2 linked regions of the Methylosarcina fibrata AML-C10 genome follow. Each later gene encodes a partner of the first gene's protein in a complex. Links are inferred from orthologs where the notes say so. Each region holds a gene or a part of one and is shown in the gene's direction. Other genes may lie near its edges. The genes, in order: uvrA and mfd.

Evidence for each region.
Region 2: the proteins of uvrA (region 1) and mfd are in contact, whole or in part, in a crystal structure (PDB 4DFC), measured with the Escherichia coli proteins. The link is inferred for Methylosarcina fibrata AML-C10 from one-to-one orthologs.

Annotation. Positions count from the first base shown.
Region 1 is NZ_KB889965.1:3,230,662-3,239,820, reverse strand. Bases 5,486-8,874 are described here. They hold uvrA (excinuclease ABC subunit UvrA), read left to right. Parts: upstream 5,486-5,791; coding sequence 5,792-8,674; downstream 8,675-8,874. Other genes in these bases: A3OW_RS26530 (GNAT family N-acetyltransferase), read right to left, coding at 8,653-8,874; lpxH (UDP-2,3-diacylglucosamine diphosphatase), read right to left, coding at 5,486-5,636. Outside these bases: A3OW_RS0115205 (glycoside hydrolase family 57 protein), read left to right, coding at 1-188; malQ (4-alpha-glucanotransferase), read left to right, coding at 205-1,671; A3OW_RS0115195 (quinoprotein dehydrogenase-associated putative ABC transporter substrate-binding protein), read right to left, coding at 1,741-2,610; A3OW_RS0115190 (methanol/ethanol family PQQ-dependent dehydrogenase), read right to left, coding at 2,798-4,636; more of lpxH, read right to left, coding at 4,911-5,485; more of A3OW_RS26530, read right to left, coding at 8,875-9,159. UniProt on the Escherichia coli protein: The UvrABC repair system catalyzes the recognition and processing of DNA lesions. UvrA is an ATPase and a DNA-binding protein. A damage recognition complex composed of 2 UvrA and 2 UvrB subunits scans DNA for abnormalities.
Region 2 is NZ_KB889965.1:3,542,952-3,552,725, reverse strand. The notes cover bases 3,159-7,162. They hold mfd (transcription-repair coupling factor), read left to right. Parts: upstream 3,159-3,500; coding sequence 3,501-6,962; downstream 6,963-7,162. Other genes in these bases: queA (tRNA preQ1(34) S-adenosylmethionine ribosyltransferase-isomerase QueA), read left to right, coding at 3,159-3,411. Outside these bases: A3OW_RS0116560 (hypothetical protein), read left to right, coding at 1-1,378; more of queA, read left to right, coding at 2,389-3,158; A3OW_RS0116535 (response regulator transcription factor), read right to left, coding at 7,171-7,806; A3OW_RS0116530 (PAS domain-containing sensor histidine kinase), read right to left, coding at 7,808-9,697. UniProt on the Escherichia coli protein: Couples transcription and DNA repair by recognizing RNA polymerase (RNAP) stalled at DNA lesions. Mediates ATP-dependent release of RNAP and its truncated transcript from the DNA, and recruitment of nucleotide excision repair machinery to the damaged site.

The DNA of each region.
Region 1 (9,159 bases):
TCTGGTGGTTCGGCGACTACAATCCGGAATATGCGGTCAGCAGTTTTGAAAAACAGTACCGCCTAAACTTGACCAATTTATACCAATTGCTGGGTAAGGAGCCTCCGCCTTATCTGGCCTTGTCATTTACCCAGGGGACAGGCGCTCCGGCGATGGGTGGAACCATGCGCCACGGCGTAGAACAATAACTTGAGATCACACAACTTGAATAATCTTCTAAACAAACGCCGTGCCGGTATTCTGCTTCACATCACCTCGCTGCCGGGAACCGGCGAACAGGGAGACCTGGGACAGGATGCCTACTATTTCGTCGATTTTCTTAAAAACTCCGGACTGACCGTCTGGCAAACGCTGCCTTTGGGCATGACCCACGCGGAAGGCTCGCCTTATGCCTGTCTATCGGCTCATGCCGGCAATCCTTCGCTGATCAATATCGATAACCTGATCAAGGTCGGCTGGTTGAATGTTCACGACCGCGTGTCGGAAGCCTCGAAAGAAGATAAAAGTTTTCTGATCAGAAAAGCTTATCAAGGATTTCTGGCGCGTGCGGAAGAGCATGACAAAGCCGACTTCGCTCATTTTTGCCGGGCAAAAGCCTATTGGCTCGACGATTTTGCCTTGTTTATCGCGCTTCGCGAGGAATTTGGCGGGCAATGCTGGAATCAGTGGCCCGAGCCCTACAAGGAACGGGACGTGCGGGTAATCAAGGAAGCCCGGAAACGTTTAAAGGATGCGATCGACTGCATCAAATTCGAGCAATACGTATTTTTCCGGCAATGGATGGAATTGAAAGCCTACGCCAATTTGCGCGACGTCCTGCTGTTCGGCGACATTCCCATTTTTGTTTCTTACGACAGCGCCGACGTTTGGGCCAACCGGGACGTTTTCAAACTCGACGACGCCGGGGAAATGACCGTGGTGGCCGGCGTGCCTCCGGATTATTTTTCCGCAACCGGGCAGCGCTGGGGCAATCCTCATTATAACTGGCAAACTTTGATAGAGAACGGTTTCGATTGGTGGCTGAAAAGAATGGAAACCCTGTTGGAACAGTTCGACATCATTCGAATCGATCATTTTCGTGGCTTCGAGGCGGCCTGGGAAATACCGGCCAATGAAGAAACGGCGATCAACGGCAAATGGGTGAAAGCGCCCGGCAAGCCGTTGTTGCAGGCCATCCAGGATGAATTCGGCCAGATCCCGCTGGTCGCCGAAGATCTCGGCATCATCACGCCGGAAGTTGAGGAGTTGAGGGACGAATTTAATTTGCCCGGCATGAAGATTCTGCAGTTTGCTTTCGGCAGCGGTCCCGATAATCCTTATCTACCCGACCATCATGAAAAAAACAGTATTGTCTATACCGGAACGCATGACAACGATACCACGGTGGGCTGGGCCGACAAGCTCGGCGATCATGAAAGGTACCATGTCTACGAATATCTCGGATTTCCGTCGACGACGCTGAACTGCGCGCTGATCCAGGCGGCTTTCCGGTCGGTGGCCAACCTTGCCGTCATCCCGATGCAGGACATCCTGGAATTGGGCACCGAACACCGGATGAACATTCCCGGCACTTGCCACGGAAACTGGCTCTGGCGCTTTCAATGGGAGCAATTGACCTCCGAACGCGCCGAGAAACTGGCCCACTGGGTGGAGCTCTACGACCGCAAGTGACGGGAACGGGCGCCAAGGGAGGCTTTGGCTCTTTGCCTCCCTTGCCGAAAAAGGGGCAGACAGCAAAACTCAGTCGTCGTCCTTCGGGATATCGTGGGCCTTGATCTCGGTTAATGGAATGTTGTAGGAAGCGATGATGGCCCGGATCTTCTCCTTATTTTCGGCAATCAGCCGATCCAGCATCTCTTTCCGGGCTTTGTCGCCGTTGCGCACGCCCATTGCCATCGCAAATTCCATTTTCAGTCCCGGCGTCGACTTCATGGGTATCATCGTATAGCTGTTTTTGGGGCTCTGCGAGATGACGTAGCCGGCCAGCGGACCCCATAAAATTACCATATTGATCTTTTTTGCCTTCATGTCCCTGGCAATCTGCATCGCCACGTTGTTTTCGCTGTCTCCCGACATCGATTGATAAGGAATGCCGACGTCGAGCAAGCCCTGCTGTTGCAGCCAGGCAGTACCGGGTCCGCGGTCGAACATCGCGATTTTTAACTCTTCCTGGCGCTGCAAAGGCAGACCGGCCAGCTCCGAAGCCTCCTGGACGTCGTCGAAGCCGCGTCCCTTGGCGATCAGCAAGACATAAGTCGACTGGTAGTAGGGCGCGGTGGTCAATGCCAGGTCGAAGCCCGCCGGCACGCCCATCACGACGTCGCACTTGTATTCGTCGCTGTCGACTTTGCTCTCGTCGACCGGTGCGTTCAACGTATTGCGAATAAAGCCGATGCGTTGAGGAAACCAGGTGTACTCGATGGTCTGCCCGAGTTTTTCGGCGAACAGTTCGGCGATTTTGTTTTCGAAGCCGTCCTGCTTTTTTGTCGAGTAAGGCGGATTTAACGGATCGGCGCAGACCTTGAATTTATCCGCCGCTGAAGCTGAAAACGTGCTTGAAGCCAGCAACAGGCCGGCCAGTATTGTATAAATTAGAGGTGCAGCCCTCATTAAATTCTCCCGATGTATAGCCGATAATGGAATAGTTTACTAGAAACGGAACCGCGATTTAATTAAAAAAATCGCCGCTTCGGTAAAACCTCTCGGCTCGCAAAGGTTTGCTCCGCACAAAAAAAGCCCTGGCTGATTATCATCAGCCAGGGCTTTCAGCGATCAATCCAACTCAATCGGATCGTTTTTAATTGGGCAATGCAAATACAGTCAGGGTACCGCCCAATTTGGTGAAGGAACTCAGGCTTCTGTATGCACCCACGGCACCCAAACCTTCGGATTCACCTTCGAGACCGGCTGCGATGCCGATACCTGCCCAGCCGCCGATACCCGACAGTACGCCGACATATTGTTTGCCGTTATAGCTCCAGGTGTTGACGTTGCCGATAATGCCGGAAGGCGTTTTAAATTTGTACAGTTCCTGCCCGGTCTTTGCGTCGACTGCTTTCAGGTAGCCTTCCAGCGTACCGTAAAATACCACACCGCCGGCGGTGGCAACAGAGCCTGACCAGACGGAAAACGGCTCTTTGTTGGACCATACGATCTTACCTGTTTTTGCATCATACGCAGTGAACTGGCCGAGGTTGGTCGAACCGTCGGGTTGTCCTGTCATGACGTCCGCACCGGCAGGCATCATGGTCAGGGTCGCGCCCACATAAGGCTGACCGGCTGTGTAGGAAACTTCGAACGGCTCGTAGTTCATGCACAGGTGATTGCCTGAAATGTAGAACAGCCCGGTTTGTGGAGAGTAAGACGTAGGTGCCATGTTTTTGGCACCCAATGCGGCAGGGCAGGCGCCTTCGGTAGTGACGTCTTCACCGTTGTGCTCGGTGCTGTATTTTGGCACGCCTACCGGACGGCCGGTAGTCATGTCGACATGGGTCAGCCAGTTGACCGACTTGTCGAATTTTTCGGCAACCAGCAGTTCGCCGTTTTCACGGTCCAGGGTATAGCCCACACCGTTACGGTCGAAATGTACGATGGTTTTGTGCATCTTGCCTTTGACTTCCTGGTCGACCAGAACGGTTTCGTTGATGCCGTCATAGTCCCATTCGTCGTGAGGCGTCATCTGGTAAACCCATTTCACGGCTCCGGTATCCGCGTCGCGAGCCCACAAGGACATGGACCATTTGTTGTCGCCTGGACGTTGAGTTGGGTTCCAGGTGGACGGGTTGCCGGAGCCGTAGTAAATCAGGTTCAATTGAGGATCGTAGCTGTACCAGCCCCAGGTGGTGCCGCCTCCGATTTTCCATTGATCGCCTTCCCAAGTGCCGGTGCTTGAGTTAGGACCGACCGGAGTGACTTTGCCGTCTTTCCAGGTGGTGGTTTTGCTCGGATCGATCAGCGTGTCGGAGTCCGGACCCATGCTGTAGCCTTTCCAGGCCAATTGGCCGGTCTTGATGTCGTAAGCCGCCAGGAAGCCGCGGACGCCGAATTCGCCGCCGGAGATGCCGGTCAGCACCTTGTCTTTAACGACCAACGGCGCGTTGGTGTTGGTCATGCCCAGTTTCGGATCGCCGTTTTGCACGCTCCAGATCCGTTTGCCGGTTTTGGCGTCCAGTGCGGTCAAAACGGTATCGGATTGTTGCAGGAAGATTTTGCCGTCGCCGTAGGCCAGACCCCGGTTAACGGTATCGCAACACATGACCGGAATGGTGACGTCCGCGTCTTGAGTCGGAGTGTATTCCCAGATCACGGATTGGGTCTTTTGATCTATCGCGAAAACGGTATTGGGAAAAGGTGTGTGAATGTAAAGAACATCGTTTACGACCAATGGGCCGCCTTCATGACCACGTAAAACACCTGTAGAGAAAGACCAGGCCGGCTGCAGGTTCTTTACGTTAGAGGTATTGATTTGATCGAGTTTGCTGTAACGGGTACCCGAGTAGTTGCCACCCCACATAGACCAGTTCGCAGGGTTTTGTGACAGTTGGTCAAGATCGCTGTTAGCAGTTGAAATAGCTGGCGCGGCCAAGATTGACGCCACACTTGAAGCAAGCAGCCAACTTTTTAAAGGCTTCTTCATATTTTTTTCTCCTGGTATTTTGTTATGCCACAAAATACTGATTATGTTTTTTTGACTAATATTAGTTTTGGGTGATGTTTAATGTTCTGCTCGTGATCAAAACAGGTCACTCCAGCTGCGTAGATTTAATGATTTTCCTTAAAAAGTCAACCCTTAATAGACTCGGACCGCAAGGCAAAAAGCGAAAGGCCAAAAAAATTATTATCTTGCGGATTCGGTCCGGGGCTATTTGAAGAATGAATCGCCGAACACCCTTACCGGAAATTCCGGAAAATCAGATTCGTTCGATCCTGTAACCTTCGCCGTTCCAGCATAAAACCTCGGCCGCGTCCTTTTTCCAGTCGGCCAGCACGAAGCGCTGGGCAGGCTGTTCGTCGATGCTCAAACGATGTACGGCGGGACGGTGCGTATGGCCATGGATCAGCCGCAAGCAGCCGTGTTCGCGCATCGTCCGAACCACGGTATCCGGATTGACGTCCATGATTTCCCGGCTTTTCTTCCTTTTGTGCAAAAAGCTGCGGAAGCGGTACCAGCGCGCGCCCAACAAGCGCAGCGCCAGCGGCTTCGACAGGATCGAGCGCCGCCATTCGGGCGTTCGGGATTTGGCTCGGAACGCCTGATAAGGCAGGTCGTCGGTGCAAAGAAGGTCGCCATGGGTCAAGAGCGTGGCCACGCCGAACAGATCGATCACCTCGTAATCGCCGAGCAGGACTACGCCGGTGTCCCGGCAGAATTTTTCGCCGAGCAGGAAATCGCGGTTGCCCAGCATCAGAAAAACTTTCGTTCCCGAAGCGGTGAGCCTTCTCAACTCTGTTTTGACGGCATCGTTCGGTGGCGTCGAGTCGTCGTCTCCGATCCAGGAATCGAACAGGTCGCCCAGGATATAAACGGCGGCGGCCTGGGGTGCACGCTCTTTCAAAAAACGGAGAAAACGCCGGGTGATCTCGGTTTTTTCGAGAGAGATGTGGAGATCGGAAATAAACAGAATTTCGTTGTTCATGGACAAGCGAGCGAATTGAGAAAACGGAAAGGCCGATCGTGTTGAATAAGGCGGGCCTATCATAATGGCTGCGTCCGCTTTTACCAACCGGAGTTTGTGTTGAAGATAAATTTGATCGTATAGTATGGAGTTCTTTCAATAGCAGGAATCTTTTGATGGATACCATCAGCATTCGCGGCGCCCGTACCCACAACCTGAAAAACATCGATCTCGATCTGCCTCGGGACCGGCTCATCGTCATTACCGGACTTTCCGGTTCGGGCAAGTCGTCGCTGGCTTTCGACACGATTTATGCGGAAGGACAAAGGCGCTACGTCGAATCGCTCTCCGCCTATGCGCGCCAGTTCCTGTCGATGATGGAAAAGCCCGACGTCGACCATATCGAGGGACTGTCGCCGGCGATTTCCATCGAGCAAAAGTCGACCTCGCACAACCCCCGCTCCACCGTCGGCACCATCACCGAAATCTACGATTACCTGCGCTTGCTCTATGCCCGGGCCGGCACGCCGCGCTGCCCGGAGCATCAGGTGTCGCTGGAAGCGCAGACGGTCAGCCAGATGGTCGACCAGGTTCTGGCGCAGCCGCAGGACCAGCGCTGGATGCTGCTGGCGCCGGTGATCAACGAGCGCAAGGGCGAGCATACGCAACTGCTCGACGATCTGCGCGCCCAGGGCTTCATTCGCGCCCGCATCGACGGCATCGTTTACGATCTCGACGAAGCGCCGGCGCTGGAGCCTAAAAAGAAGCACACCATCGAAGCGATCATCGACCGCTTCAAGATCCGCGACGACATCACCCTGAGGCTGGCGGAATCCTTCGAGACCGCGCTCAGGCTCGCCGACGGCAAAGCGATCGCGGCGTGCCTGGACGACGGTGCGGAACTTCTTTTCTCCGAACGCTACGCCTGTCCTCATTGCGGTTACAGCCTGACCGAGCTGGAGCCCCGCATCTTTTCTTTCAATAATCCCAAGGGCGCCTGCGGCAGTTGCGACGGCCTGGGCATCCGCGAATTTTTCGATCCGGAGCTGGTCGTGCACAACCCGGACATCAGCCTCGCGGGCGGTGCGATCCGCGGCTGGGACCGGCGCAATGCGTATTACTATCAAATCATCTGCTCCCTGGCCAAGCATTACGGCTTCGATCCGGAGCAGCCCTTCTCGGAGCTGTCCCGGGAGATCCAGGCGATCATCCTGTACGGCAGCGGCGACGAAGAGATCGAATTCAAGCTGCTCAGCGAATTCGGCTATTCCAAGAAGAAGCGACACCGCTTCGAAGGCATCATTGCCGTCATGGAGCGGCGCTATCACGAAACCGACTCGCAACTGGTCAGAGAGGAACTGTCGAAGTATTTATCACAAAAGCCGTGCAGCGTTTGCGACGGAGCGAGATTGAACATTTCCGCGCGGAACGTGTTCATCGAAAATCTGCCGGTCCATCATCTGACCGCCTTTCCGATCCGGAAGGCGCTGAATTTTTTTCAGCAGCTCAGCCTGCCCGGTAAGCGCGGCGAAGTGGCGGTCAAAATCATCAAGGAAATTCAGGAGCGGCTGGAGTTTCTGGTCAACGTCGGCCTCGACTATCTGACCCTGGACCGCAGCGCCGAGACGCTTTCCGGCGGCGAAGCCCAGCGCATCCGTCTGGCCAGTCAGATCGGCGCGGGCCTGGTCGGGGTCATGTACGTGCTCGACGAGCCTTCGATCGGGCTGCACCAGAGGGACAACCAGCGACTGCTGAATACGCTGTTCCGTCTGCGCGATCTCGGCAACACCGTGATCGTGGTCGAGCACGACGAAGACGCGATCCGTTCGGCCCAGCACATCGTCGACATCGGTCCCGGCGCCGGCGTGCACGGCGGCCGCATCGTCGCGCAAGGCAGCGTCGAGGACATCGTCAATACGCCGGAATCCCTGACCGGGCAGTATCTGTCCGGGAAAAACGGCATCGACGTGCCCGCCGCGCTGAAGCCTCCGGACCCGGACAGGCGGATCGTCGTCCGCAATGCCCGGGGCAACAATCTGAAAAACGTCGACATCGCCTTTCCGGTCGGCCTTTTAACCTGCGTGACCGGCGTTTCCGGCTCCGGCAAATCGACGCTGGTCAACGACACCCTGTTCTGCCAGGCCGCGCGCGTGATCAACCGCGCCGGCGCCTTGCCTGCGCCCTGCGACGGCGTCGACGGGCTGGAGCATTTCGACAAGGTGGTCGACATCGACCAAAGTCCGATCGGCCGCACGCCGCGTTCGAATCCGGCGACCTACACCGGGCTGTTTACGCCGATCCGCGAGCTGTTCGCGGCGACGCCGGAAGCGCGCTCCCGCGGCTACACGCCCGGACGCTTCAGCTTCAACGTCAAAGGCGGGCGCTGCGAGGCCTGCAAGGGCGACGGCGTGATCAAGGTCGAAATGCATTTTCTGCCCGACATCTTCGTCAACTGCGAAGTTTGCCACGGCAAGCGCTACAACCGGGAGACGCTGGAAATCCGCTACAAAGGCAAGAACATCCACGAAGTGCTGGCGATGACCGTCGAAGACGCGGCCGAGTTCTTCAGCGCGATACCGGCGCTGGCCCGGAAACTGCAAACGATGACCGAGGTCGGCTTGAGCTACATCACGCTGGGCCAGAACGCCACCACGCTGTCCGGCGGCGAGGCGCAGCGGGTCAAGCTGTCGAAGGAACTGTCCAAGCGCGACACCGGCAAAACGCTGTACATTCTCGACGAGCCGACGACCGGGCTGCACTTCCACGACATCAAGCAGCTCCTGGCGGTGCTGCATACCCTGCGCGACCACGGCAATACCGTCATCGTCATCGAGCACAACCTGGACGTGATCAAGACCGCCGACTGGATCGTCGACATGGGACCCGAAGGCGGCGATGGCGGCGGCCTTCTGATCGCCGAAGGCACGCCCCGGCAGGTCTCGGCAAACCCGGTCTCCCATACCGGCGTTTATCTAAAGCGGTTTTTCGAGACCGATCAGCCTGCGCAAACGGTCAAGAAAAGGGCAGCGAGTGAAGGTCACAGCGCCAGTAGCCAGTAGCTTCGCTCGGAGTGGTTGGCGTCGGTGACCGGCAATTCCCTGAATCCCAGCTTTTGATACAGATTGCGCATGCTGATCATCGAACGGTCGGTGCGCCCCAGACGGTAAGAAAATCCCTGCCGGCGCAGCTCGTCGAGCAAGGCCAGCGAAAGCCGCTCGGCGATGCCTCGGCGCCTGAAGCCGGACCTGACCGCCAGCCCGCTTACGTAAAATACCCGCCGCCCGTTCTCGCAGAGATAATCCAGCGCCGCCGTGCCGGATATGTCTTTTAACGTCTGCTGATGCCCGTTGCCTTCGCCTGCGGCCAGTTCCTTGCCCAGCACATAGCCGACGATCCGGCCGGCGTCCTGCTCTTTGGCTGCGTACAGCAGCGCGCCCTGCCGCATCAGCTCGACGCCCAGACCGAAATGGATTCGCGACGCCGAAAAATGCTCGTGCCACGGCGGCTCCCGAAACGCTTCGACGATCAGTTCGGCCAGTTGTTC
Region 2 (9,774 bases), 310 kb from region 1 along the record:
TCCAGCTGTACTTAAAAATAAGTATGAAGTTGATATTAATAGCACGAATTTTGTAAATGCCATTTACCATAGAGACTTAGTGGAGTTTGATAACAGTATTAAAGGATCTCTAAAAGATCTTGATAATGTAGCTTATCAACGAGAACGAATTGCATTTCTTAGCGCCAAAATTGATATGCATGATAAGCATCTTCTAGCTTCTCTTGGTCATCTCGCCCGTGGCCGCAATAAACAAATAATACTTGTACTTGATAATGCTGATCAACGCACTTTCGAAGTTCAACAAGAAACGTTTTTAATCGCACAAGAACTTGCCGCTTCTCGAAATCTTCTAGTCTTCGTGTCATTACGGCCCAGTACTTTTTATCTATCAAAGACAACTGGTACTCTTTCTGCATATCAAAACAAAATTTTGACGGTCGCGCCCCCGCCTGCCGATGAAGTAGTGCAAAAGCGTCTTCTTTTTGCTGTTAGAGTTGCTGAAGGAAAAGTTGCACCTGCAGAATTGGAAGGTATTCGCCTTCATAGTGGAAGTGTTGTTTCATTTTTAAAAGCCACACTAAGATCAATCCGAACTAGTGAGACTATCAGGCAGTTCTTGAGTAATATAACAGGAGGAAATACTCGTGCTGTTATTGAGTTAATTACTGGCTTTTTTGGTAGTCCTAATGTTGATTCAGAAAAAATAGTACGAATTGAAGATCAAACAGGGAATTATACTATTCCTCTACACGAATTCACGAAACATGCTCTTTTTGGTGAATATGCATATTTTAATTCACAGTCTTCATTAGTAGCTTGTAATATTTTTGATATTAGTTCTGCTGATCCGCGCGAACATTTTTTAGCAAGCTTGGTTATAGCTTACTTGAATACTGGCTATGGGATATTAGATAACGATGGCTTTGTGAATGGACAAGAATTGCTGGAAGAAATGTTACGACAAGGCTTTGTAACTGATCAGGTTCGCCACGTTTTACGACGTTTAGCAACAAAAAAACTTATTGAAACTCCACATGCCCATTATCGTGAACTGCAAGTTGAAGATGACAATCCGCCTGAAAATTTTCACTTTAGAGCAACGACAGTAGGCATTTATCACGTAAGATTTTGGACCGGTTCATTTGCATTTTTAGATGCAGTATCTACCGATACGCCAGTTTTTGATTCAGATTCACGGGTCGAGATATCAAAACTAGCGTCATCATTTGATATAAATGATAGGTATCATAAAGCCCTATGCTTTAGAAAGTATTTAGTGAATCAATGGCATAATTCAAATTTTGAAGCAACATATTACGATTTCGATACTTTGATTCAGAGCCAAGAAGAGAGTTTTTTATCAGTTAAGAAAGTTGTTGATCAGAAAAGGAAATGATCTACAGATAATTAATTAAATTAAGAAAAATGAACCTAAAAAATGGACCAGTAGCTAAATTGATAAAATTAAAATTGCAAGATCCATTATTTCTACATTCGATTGACTACCCTCTGGAACCGAGGGGACATTCATATAGAAATGTTGATCGTCAGCTTCTGGTCAATATTTCTCCTAAGCTCTTTTTCAGTGCGACTTGTGTAGAAATATGGCAAAGTGCTATAAAATGCCATAAAAAAAGGAGTCAGTTCAATAACTCGCTTTTATTTCAATGGCATACCTTAAGACAAATGAGCCGTTCCCGGAATAAAACAGGAAACAATAGGATTTAACCAAGCAAGGCAGCTACCGGAATAAAATAATATGGAATAATGACAGAAATTTTCGGAGCAATACGCGCGCACGCGCGCGAGACCGGAATAAAATAGAGCAAAATTGAATCGCAGCCGGGGCAACCCGGCTTTTTTGTGTCTGGAGCTTTTACCCGGCATCCACCGGATAGGCAATGCAGTGATATGCTCCTTTCAGGAAACAACACCTAAAGCAAATATCATGCCCGCCTGTAATACACGGATGGCGGGTCTTTCAGAGAGTTGGCACGGAATCATGCTAGGGAATTGATTATGCTCCAGATTGGAAACAATCGACCGGGCCACTGCATGAGGTAATGGCGGAAACGGTAGGGTTTGCGGGAGCGTGATTACTGGCGGACAATGCCGGGCTTTTTTGTGGCTGGCATTCGGCAATTGTTGTGGGATTTTTTTTCTGAATGGAACGTGAGTGGAACGTGAATAAAAAGACAATAAAAAAGGGCTTGGATAACAATCCTAAGCCCTTGTTTTTACTGGTACCGAGGGTCGGAATCGAACCGACACGATGTCACCATCACCGGATTTTGAATCCGGCGCGTCTACCAGTTCCGCCACCCCGGCAAAGAAAACACATTATAATGTAGCCTTTTTAAAATTTCCAATACAATTTTCACCGCGTCATTCGAGCGCCATCTTTCCATGAAAAAAAGCGATTTCAATTACCCGCTGCCCGAGCATTTGATTGCGCAATATCCCTTGCCCGAACGCAGGGCCAGCCGGCTGCTCTGCATGAACCGGGATACGGGAGAACTGACCGACCGGCAGTTCGCCGATTTCATCGATTTGATCGATGAAAGGGATTTGCTGGTTTTCAACGATACCAAGGTCATCCCCGCCAGACTCTTCGGCAAAAAGCAAAGCGGCGGCAAGGTCGAGATCCTGATCGAGCGCATTCAGGACGAGCGCCATGCCATCGCCCATGTCCGAGCGAGCAAGGCGCCCAAGGCCGGCACCCTTATCGAACTGGAACTCGGGCATCGGTGCACGGTATTGGGCAGGGCGGACGATCTGTTTCAACTGGAATTCGAAGGCGGCCTTCCCCTTCCGGTTCTGCTGGACCGCATCGGCCACATGCCTTTGCCGCCTTATATTGGCCGCGCCGACGAGGCATCTGATCTGTCCCGCTATCAGACCGTTTTCGCCCGGGAAGCGGGCGCGGTCGCGGCGCCGACCGCCGGCCTTCATTTCGATCTGGCGATGATGGAACAAATCAGCAACAAAGGCGTGCGGAGCGTTTTCGTCACCTTGCACGTCGGCAGCGGCACTTTCCAGCCGGTACGTGTGGAAGACCTGTCGGCGCACGTCATGCACAAGGAATATTTCGCCGTCGAACCTGACACCGTCGCCGCGGTCGAGGAAGCCAGAAGCCGGGGAGGGCGGGTCGTCGCCGTCGGCACCACGGCGGTCCGGGCGCTGGAATCGGCCTCGAAAACCGGGATCCTGAGCGCCGGTTTCGGCGATACCGATTTGTTCGTTACGCCGGGCTACCGGTTCCGGTCGGTCGATGCCCTCTTAACCAACTTCCATCTGCCCGAATCGACGCTGCTGATGCTGGTTTCCGCGTTTGCCGGGTACGATCACGTCATGGCGGCTTACCGGCACGCCGTCGCACATTCCTATCGCTTTTTCAGCTACGGCGATGCGATGTTTCTGAGCCGGTGATTGGAAATAGCTCGTTTTGCAAGATTCAAGGCGTCATGTAAAAGTGATAAGCTTATCAATTTATAAAGTAAATCTTACGCCTCAATTGAATGGCCAATCATAACGCATCCATCCTCACGCCCAAAATCCCCCGGTCCAAAGACCAATCCGTTCTCTGGAGCGGACTGAACGGCTGCGGCGACGCGCTGGCCCTGGCCTCGGCGATCAAAAACGAAAACCGCCTGTTCATCATCGTCACGCCGGACAACCACACCGCGCTGCGCCTCGAGCACGAACTGGAATTCTTTCTGCGGGACGAAGCTCATTCCCTGCTGCATTTTCCGGACTGGGAAACCCTGCCTTACGACGTGTTTTCGCCGTTGCCGGAAATCATCTCCGAGCGGCTGAAAACGCTGGCCTTGCTGCCTCAAGTCAAACGCGGCGCCCTGATCGTGTCGGTAACCACGCTGATGCACCGGCTGGCGCCCAGGGAGCACGTGCTGGCCCACAGTTTCGCCATCCAGGTAGGCGACCGTTTCAATCTCGAACTGAACCGGATCAAGCTGGAAAGCGTCGGCTACCACTGCGTCTCCCAGGTGTATCAGCACGCCGAATTCGCGGTGCGGGGCTCGATCGTCGATCTGTTTCCGATGGGCAGCAAAACGCCGTTCCGGATCGAACTGTTCGACGAGGAAGTCGAATCGATCCGCACTTTTGATCCCGAAAGCCAGCGCTCGCTGGAAAAAATCGACCGGATCGAATTGTTCCCGGCGCGCGAATTCCCGTTTACCGATGCCGCGATCAAGCATTTCCGCCAGACCTTCCGCGACCGTTTTCCGGACACCTCACCCAAAAACACGCTCTACGTCGACGTCAGCAAAGGCCTGGCTCCCGGCGGCATCGAATATTATCTGCCGTTGTTCGTCGAGCGCACCGCGACCCTGTTCGATTATCTGCCGGACTCGGCGGTCGTCGTGCTGCCGTCGTCCTTCAACGTCAACGCGAAGGACTTTTACGGCGAAGCGGAAGAGCGTTACCAGCAGCGGCGATACAACGTCGACCGGCCCTTGCTGGAACCCGAGCGGCTGTTCCTTACCGACGAAGAGCTGGCGAGAAAAACGCAGGCGTTCGCCCGAATCATCCTGAACGAGCCGGGCGCCGCCGGAGCCGAACAAGAGATGTTCAATTGCCGCGCCCTGCCGAATTTAACGATAGAAGCCAAACACAAGGAGCCGGCGGCGGCCTTGCAGCGGTTTATCGGCGACTTTGCCGGCAAAATCCTGTTCGTGGCCGAATCGGCCGGACGCCGGGAAGGCCTGACCGACAAGCTCAGGCAATACCGGATCAAAGTCAAACAGGTCGAAAGCTGGCAGGCCTTTCTCGACACGGACCAGTCCCCGTGCATGGTGGTGGCGCCGATGGACCACGGCCTGTGGCTGGCAGAGCCGGCCGTCGTCCTCGTCACCGAGAGCCATCTGTCCGGAGAAAAAGCGCAACAGCGCCGCCGCAGGCGGCAATCGGCGGCGCGCGAGCTGGAAAACATCGTCAACAATCTGAACGAGCTGACCATCGGCTCGCCGGTAGTGCATCAGGAGCACGGCGTCGGCCGTTATCTCGGCCTGCAAACGCTGGAAATCGGCGGCATTCCGGCCGAATTTCTGACGCTGGAATACGCGCACAACGACAAACTGTACGTGCCGGTTTCCTCGCTGCACCTGATCGGCCGCTACACCGGCGTCAGCCCCGAAACCGCGCCGCTGCACAAGCTGGGCGGCGACCAGTGGAGCAAGGCCAAGAAAAAAGCCATCGAGCGGATTCGCGACGTCGCGGCGGAACTGCTCGAAATTTACGCCCAACGGGCGATCAAGCAGGGCCATGCCTTCAACGTCGAAAACACCGAATATCAGGCGTTCGCCGACGCCTTCCCGTTCGAGGAAACGCCGGACCAGCAAACCGCCATCGAAGCGATTCTGGACGACATGGCCAGCCCGCAGCCGATGGACCGCGTCATCTGCGGCGACGTCGGCTTCGGCAAGACCGAGGTGTCGATGCGCGCGGCGTTCATCGCGGTGCAGAGCGGCAAGCAGGTCGCCGTGCTGGTGCCGACCACTTTGCTGGCGCAGCAGCACTACCAGAATTTCAGCGACCGCTTCGCCGACTGGCCGGTGCGCGTGGAAGTGATGTCCCGCTTCGTCACGCCGAAACAGCAAAAAGCGATTCTCGCCGATCTGGAGGAAGGCAAGGTCGACATCATCATCGGCACCCACAAACTGTTGTCCGGCGAGATCAAATACAAATCCCTGGGCTTGGTCGTGATCGACGAGGAGCACCGGTTCGGCGTCCGCCAGAAGGAGCATTTCAAGAAGCTGCGGAACGAGCTAGACATGCTGACCCTGACCGCGACGCCGATCCCGCGCACGCTGAACATGGCGATGTCCGGGCTTCGGGACATTTCGATCATCGCCAGCCCGCCGCCTAACCGCCACGCGATCAAGACCTTCGTCAGCGAATGGGTGGACGTGCTGGTGCAGGAAGCGTGCCTTCGGGAAATCAAGCGCGGCGGCCAGATTTTCTTCCTGCACAACGACGTCAAGTCGATGGGCAAAATGGCCGCGGAACTGCAAAAGCTGGTGCCGGACGCGCGCATCGAAACCGCCCACGGCCAGATGCCCGAGCGCGATCTGGAGCGGATCATGCTCGATTTCTATCACCAGCGCTTCAACCTGCTGCTCTGTTCGACCATCATCGAAAGCGGCATCGACATTCCCAGCGCCAACACCATCATCGTCAACCGCGCCGACAAACTCGGCCTCGCGCAACTGCACCAGTTGCGCGGCCGGGTCGGACGCTCACACCACCGCGCCTATGCTTATTTCATCGTGCCGCCGAAAGCCTTGATGACCAAGGACGCGGAAAAACGGCTGGAAGCGATCGAGGCGTCCGGCGATCTCGGCGCCGGCTTCATGCTGTCGTCGCACGACCTGGAAATTCGCGGCGCCGGCGAACTGCTCGGCGAAGATCAGAGCGGCCAGATCCAGGAAATCGGCTTCACGCTGTACACCGAACTACTGGAGCGCGCAGTCAATGCATTGAAATCGGGCAAACAGCCGGAACTCGAAGCGCCTCTGGAAACCGGGCCCGAAGTCGACCTGCAATCGCCGGCGCTGATCCCTGAAGACTATCTGCCCGACATTCACGCCCGCCTGGTGCTGTACAAGCGCATCGCCAGCGCCGAAACGCCCGAGGATCTTCGCGAGCTGCAAGTGGAGATGATCGACCGTTTCGGTCTGTTGCCGCCGCAGGTCAAAACCCTGTTCAGCGCCGCCGAACTCAAACAAAAGGCCGAGCCCATGGGCATCCGCAAAATCGAAGCCAATGCCGCAGGCGGCCGCCTGGTCTTCAGCAAGGATCCTCGCATCAATACGGAGCAACTGATTCACCTGATTCAAACCCAGGCTCAAACTTACAAGTTCGACGGCGCGGACAAGCTCCGGTTCATCCGCAAGTTCGAGACGACCGAGCAGAAGCTGGAATTTATCTCGGAATTGTTGCAGCGATTGGCGGTAGCCTGAAGAAACCATTCCCAAAGGCTTTGGAGCGGGTTACCGAAACGGCAAGCCGGAAAAACGCCACCAATCTTTCGAATGTTGATGGGAGGCAAGAAAGGGCGGCATTTTCGCTTTATGCCGCTCCCGTTGTCGGACCCGCCGCATGGACGCTGGATGAAACGCCGGAATGTTTTTTAAAGGGAATCGCGAAAGACCTTTTGCGTTTGTTTCGCTAATGCAGACTGTTTTTCGAAGCATCGATCCGCAACGCCATCTTCAATAATTCACCGACGTTCTCCGCTTCCATTTTTTCCATGATCCGCGCCCTGTGCACATCAATCGTTCGATGGCTTATCTCCAGGATTTTAGCGACTTCCTTATTGGAGCAGTTGTCCGTGATCAGCTTCAGCACTTCTTTTTCTCTTGCCGTCAATCGTTCAAAGCGTTTTTCTATTTCCAGTTTCTCCAGCTTCTGTTTTCTTTCCGCAATATCCCGGGCAATGGCCTCCTCGATACGGTCCATCAGGACTCTGTAATCGACCGGCTTTTCCAGAAAATCGACCGCACCCGCCCTGAACGCTTTCGCGGAATCCGGAATTTCCGCATGTCCGCTGATGAAAATAATGGGCAGGGAAATATGCCTTTTCGTCATCTCTTGCTGGAGATCGAGTCCGCTCATGCCGGCCATCATCACATCCAGAATCAAACATCCGGGGTAATCGGGACAATACTCTTCCAAAAAATCTTCGGCGGAGGCAAAACTCTTGGCAAACCGCCCTGTGGATTGAATTAATAGCGTCAAGGAATCGCGAACGGCAAATTCATCGTCGACGATATAAACCAGACTGTCTATCGAGGGTTGTCCCATATCATGATTCCTGAACGGGTAAAGTAAAATAAAAAGTGGCTCCTTTTCCAGGAATGCTGTTGAAGGATAGAATTCCGCCATGCGTCTTGACGATGGATTGGCTTATCGACAGACCCATTCCCATGCCGGTCTTTTTGGAAGTGTAAAAAGGAGTAAATATTTTTTCTTGTTTAAACTGGTCGATGCCGGGACCGTTATCCTTAACCCGGATCACGACGTCATGGTGTTCGCCTAGCCAGGTCTGAATCGTTAGCATTCTTTGTATTCCTTCCGGCAAATTTTTTAATGCGTCGATACTGTTTCTGATCAGGTTTATCAAAACTTGCTCCAATTGTACGCTGTCGCCGCAAAGGGTCGGAAGATTTTCCGCCAGATTGAGTCTGGGGACTATGTTGTTGGCTTTTAAATCGGCATAACTCAAGGCCAGCGACACATTGATCAAGTCATTGATGAGGATGGTGGATCGATTGATTTGCTTGTTGGAAACGAATGCCCGCATGCGATGAATGATCTGGCCGGCCCTCAAGGCTTGCTCATAGGCTTTTTGCAAAACCTGTCGCAATTGCAATAAGTCGGGGCGATCGGCTTGCAGGAAATTGAGACAGGCCTGTGTATAACTCGCGATGGCCGTAAGAGGTTGATTGAGTTCATGGGCAAGACCGGATGCCATTTCGCCCATCAACCCCAGACGGGTCACTTGCGCCAGCTCATCCAGATGCGCCTTGTCTTCCCGCTCTTTCTGCATTCGCAAAGTGACGTCCCGGACGATAGATGTAAAATAGCGTGCGCCGTCACTCGAAAATTCCGATATGGAAATGTCCAGGGGAACCAGGGAGCCGTCCTTGCGCAATCCTTCCACCGTCCTGACATGGCTAATCACCTCATTAACCCGGCTTGACGTCATGGCATGGTGGTTTTCCCCGCTTTGAGCCGGAATCAACAGGTCGATGTTGCGGCCGATCAACTCATCGGCGGTATAGCCGAAAATGCTATGCATGGCGGCATTTGCCGAAACAATGTTGCGGGATTGATCGATCGTAAAAATACCTTCTACGGCAGCATTGAAAATGGCGTTTAGTCTGGCTTCTCTTTCCCTCAACTTTCTTTTGGACTGATAAAGCTCGTCAATCTTCTCCTGTAACTCAAGATTGATCCGATTCATTGACTGCGCATTGTGAGCAATCTTTTCTTCCAGCTTTTCGTTCAAGCAGTTCCTGCATTTCTCCGCCATTTCACGTTCGGTGACGTCGCTGAAAGCCAAAACGATGGCATTGTTTCCAGCACCGTATGTTGCCGGTCGCAATTCGACGTAAGCCGAATCCTGCTCGGCCAACAGACAGCAGGACTGAAGCGTGCATTCGGTCAGCGTCAATCCTTTGCAGCGCAATGAAAAGGGTGCCTTTCTGAAAATACGGGTTCTGACTTTCAAAGTCTGGCCGGTATTGTTCCCGTCGGCAATATTTTGCATGAACCGATCAAAACCGTCCCGATCGGCGGCGGCTATGAAATCGGCAAGAGGCTTGTCGAGTAATTGATCGCGAGAGCAGTTTAGATCGATTTCGGAAGAAAAATTAGCATCCAAAATCAGTCCCTTATCGTTCAGAATGAAATAACTTGCCGCCTTCGAAGGGTAACGGCGGGCATCGCCTTCATTGAAAGCTTGAAGGTCTTTGTGGACGGAGTTTTTCGTTTCCAGCTCAATTTGGCGGACTTGCAAGCGATGGATCAGATTGTGGATATCCTGGAGGGACAGATCGAAAACATCGATATTCGAACGGTCCGGCAGCCCTTCTTTGGGTCCCGGAAGAACTTTCTGCCCGTGATCCACAGCTTGCCCGGCGTTATTTTCGGAGCCATCGGCGGACTGGACTTCGAACGATTGATGAGCCATCCGCAAACCTCCCCTGCCCGGATACCGGAGTTTATTCTACACGATTAAACGCTTTTATCGACACCTTTCTTAGCCGG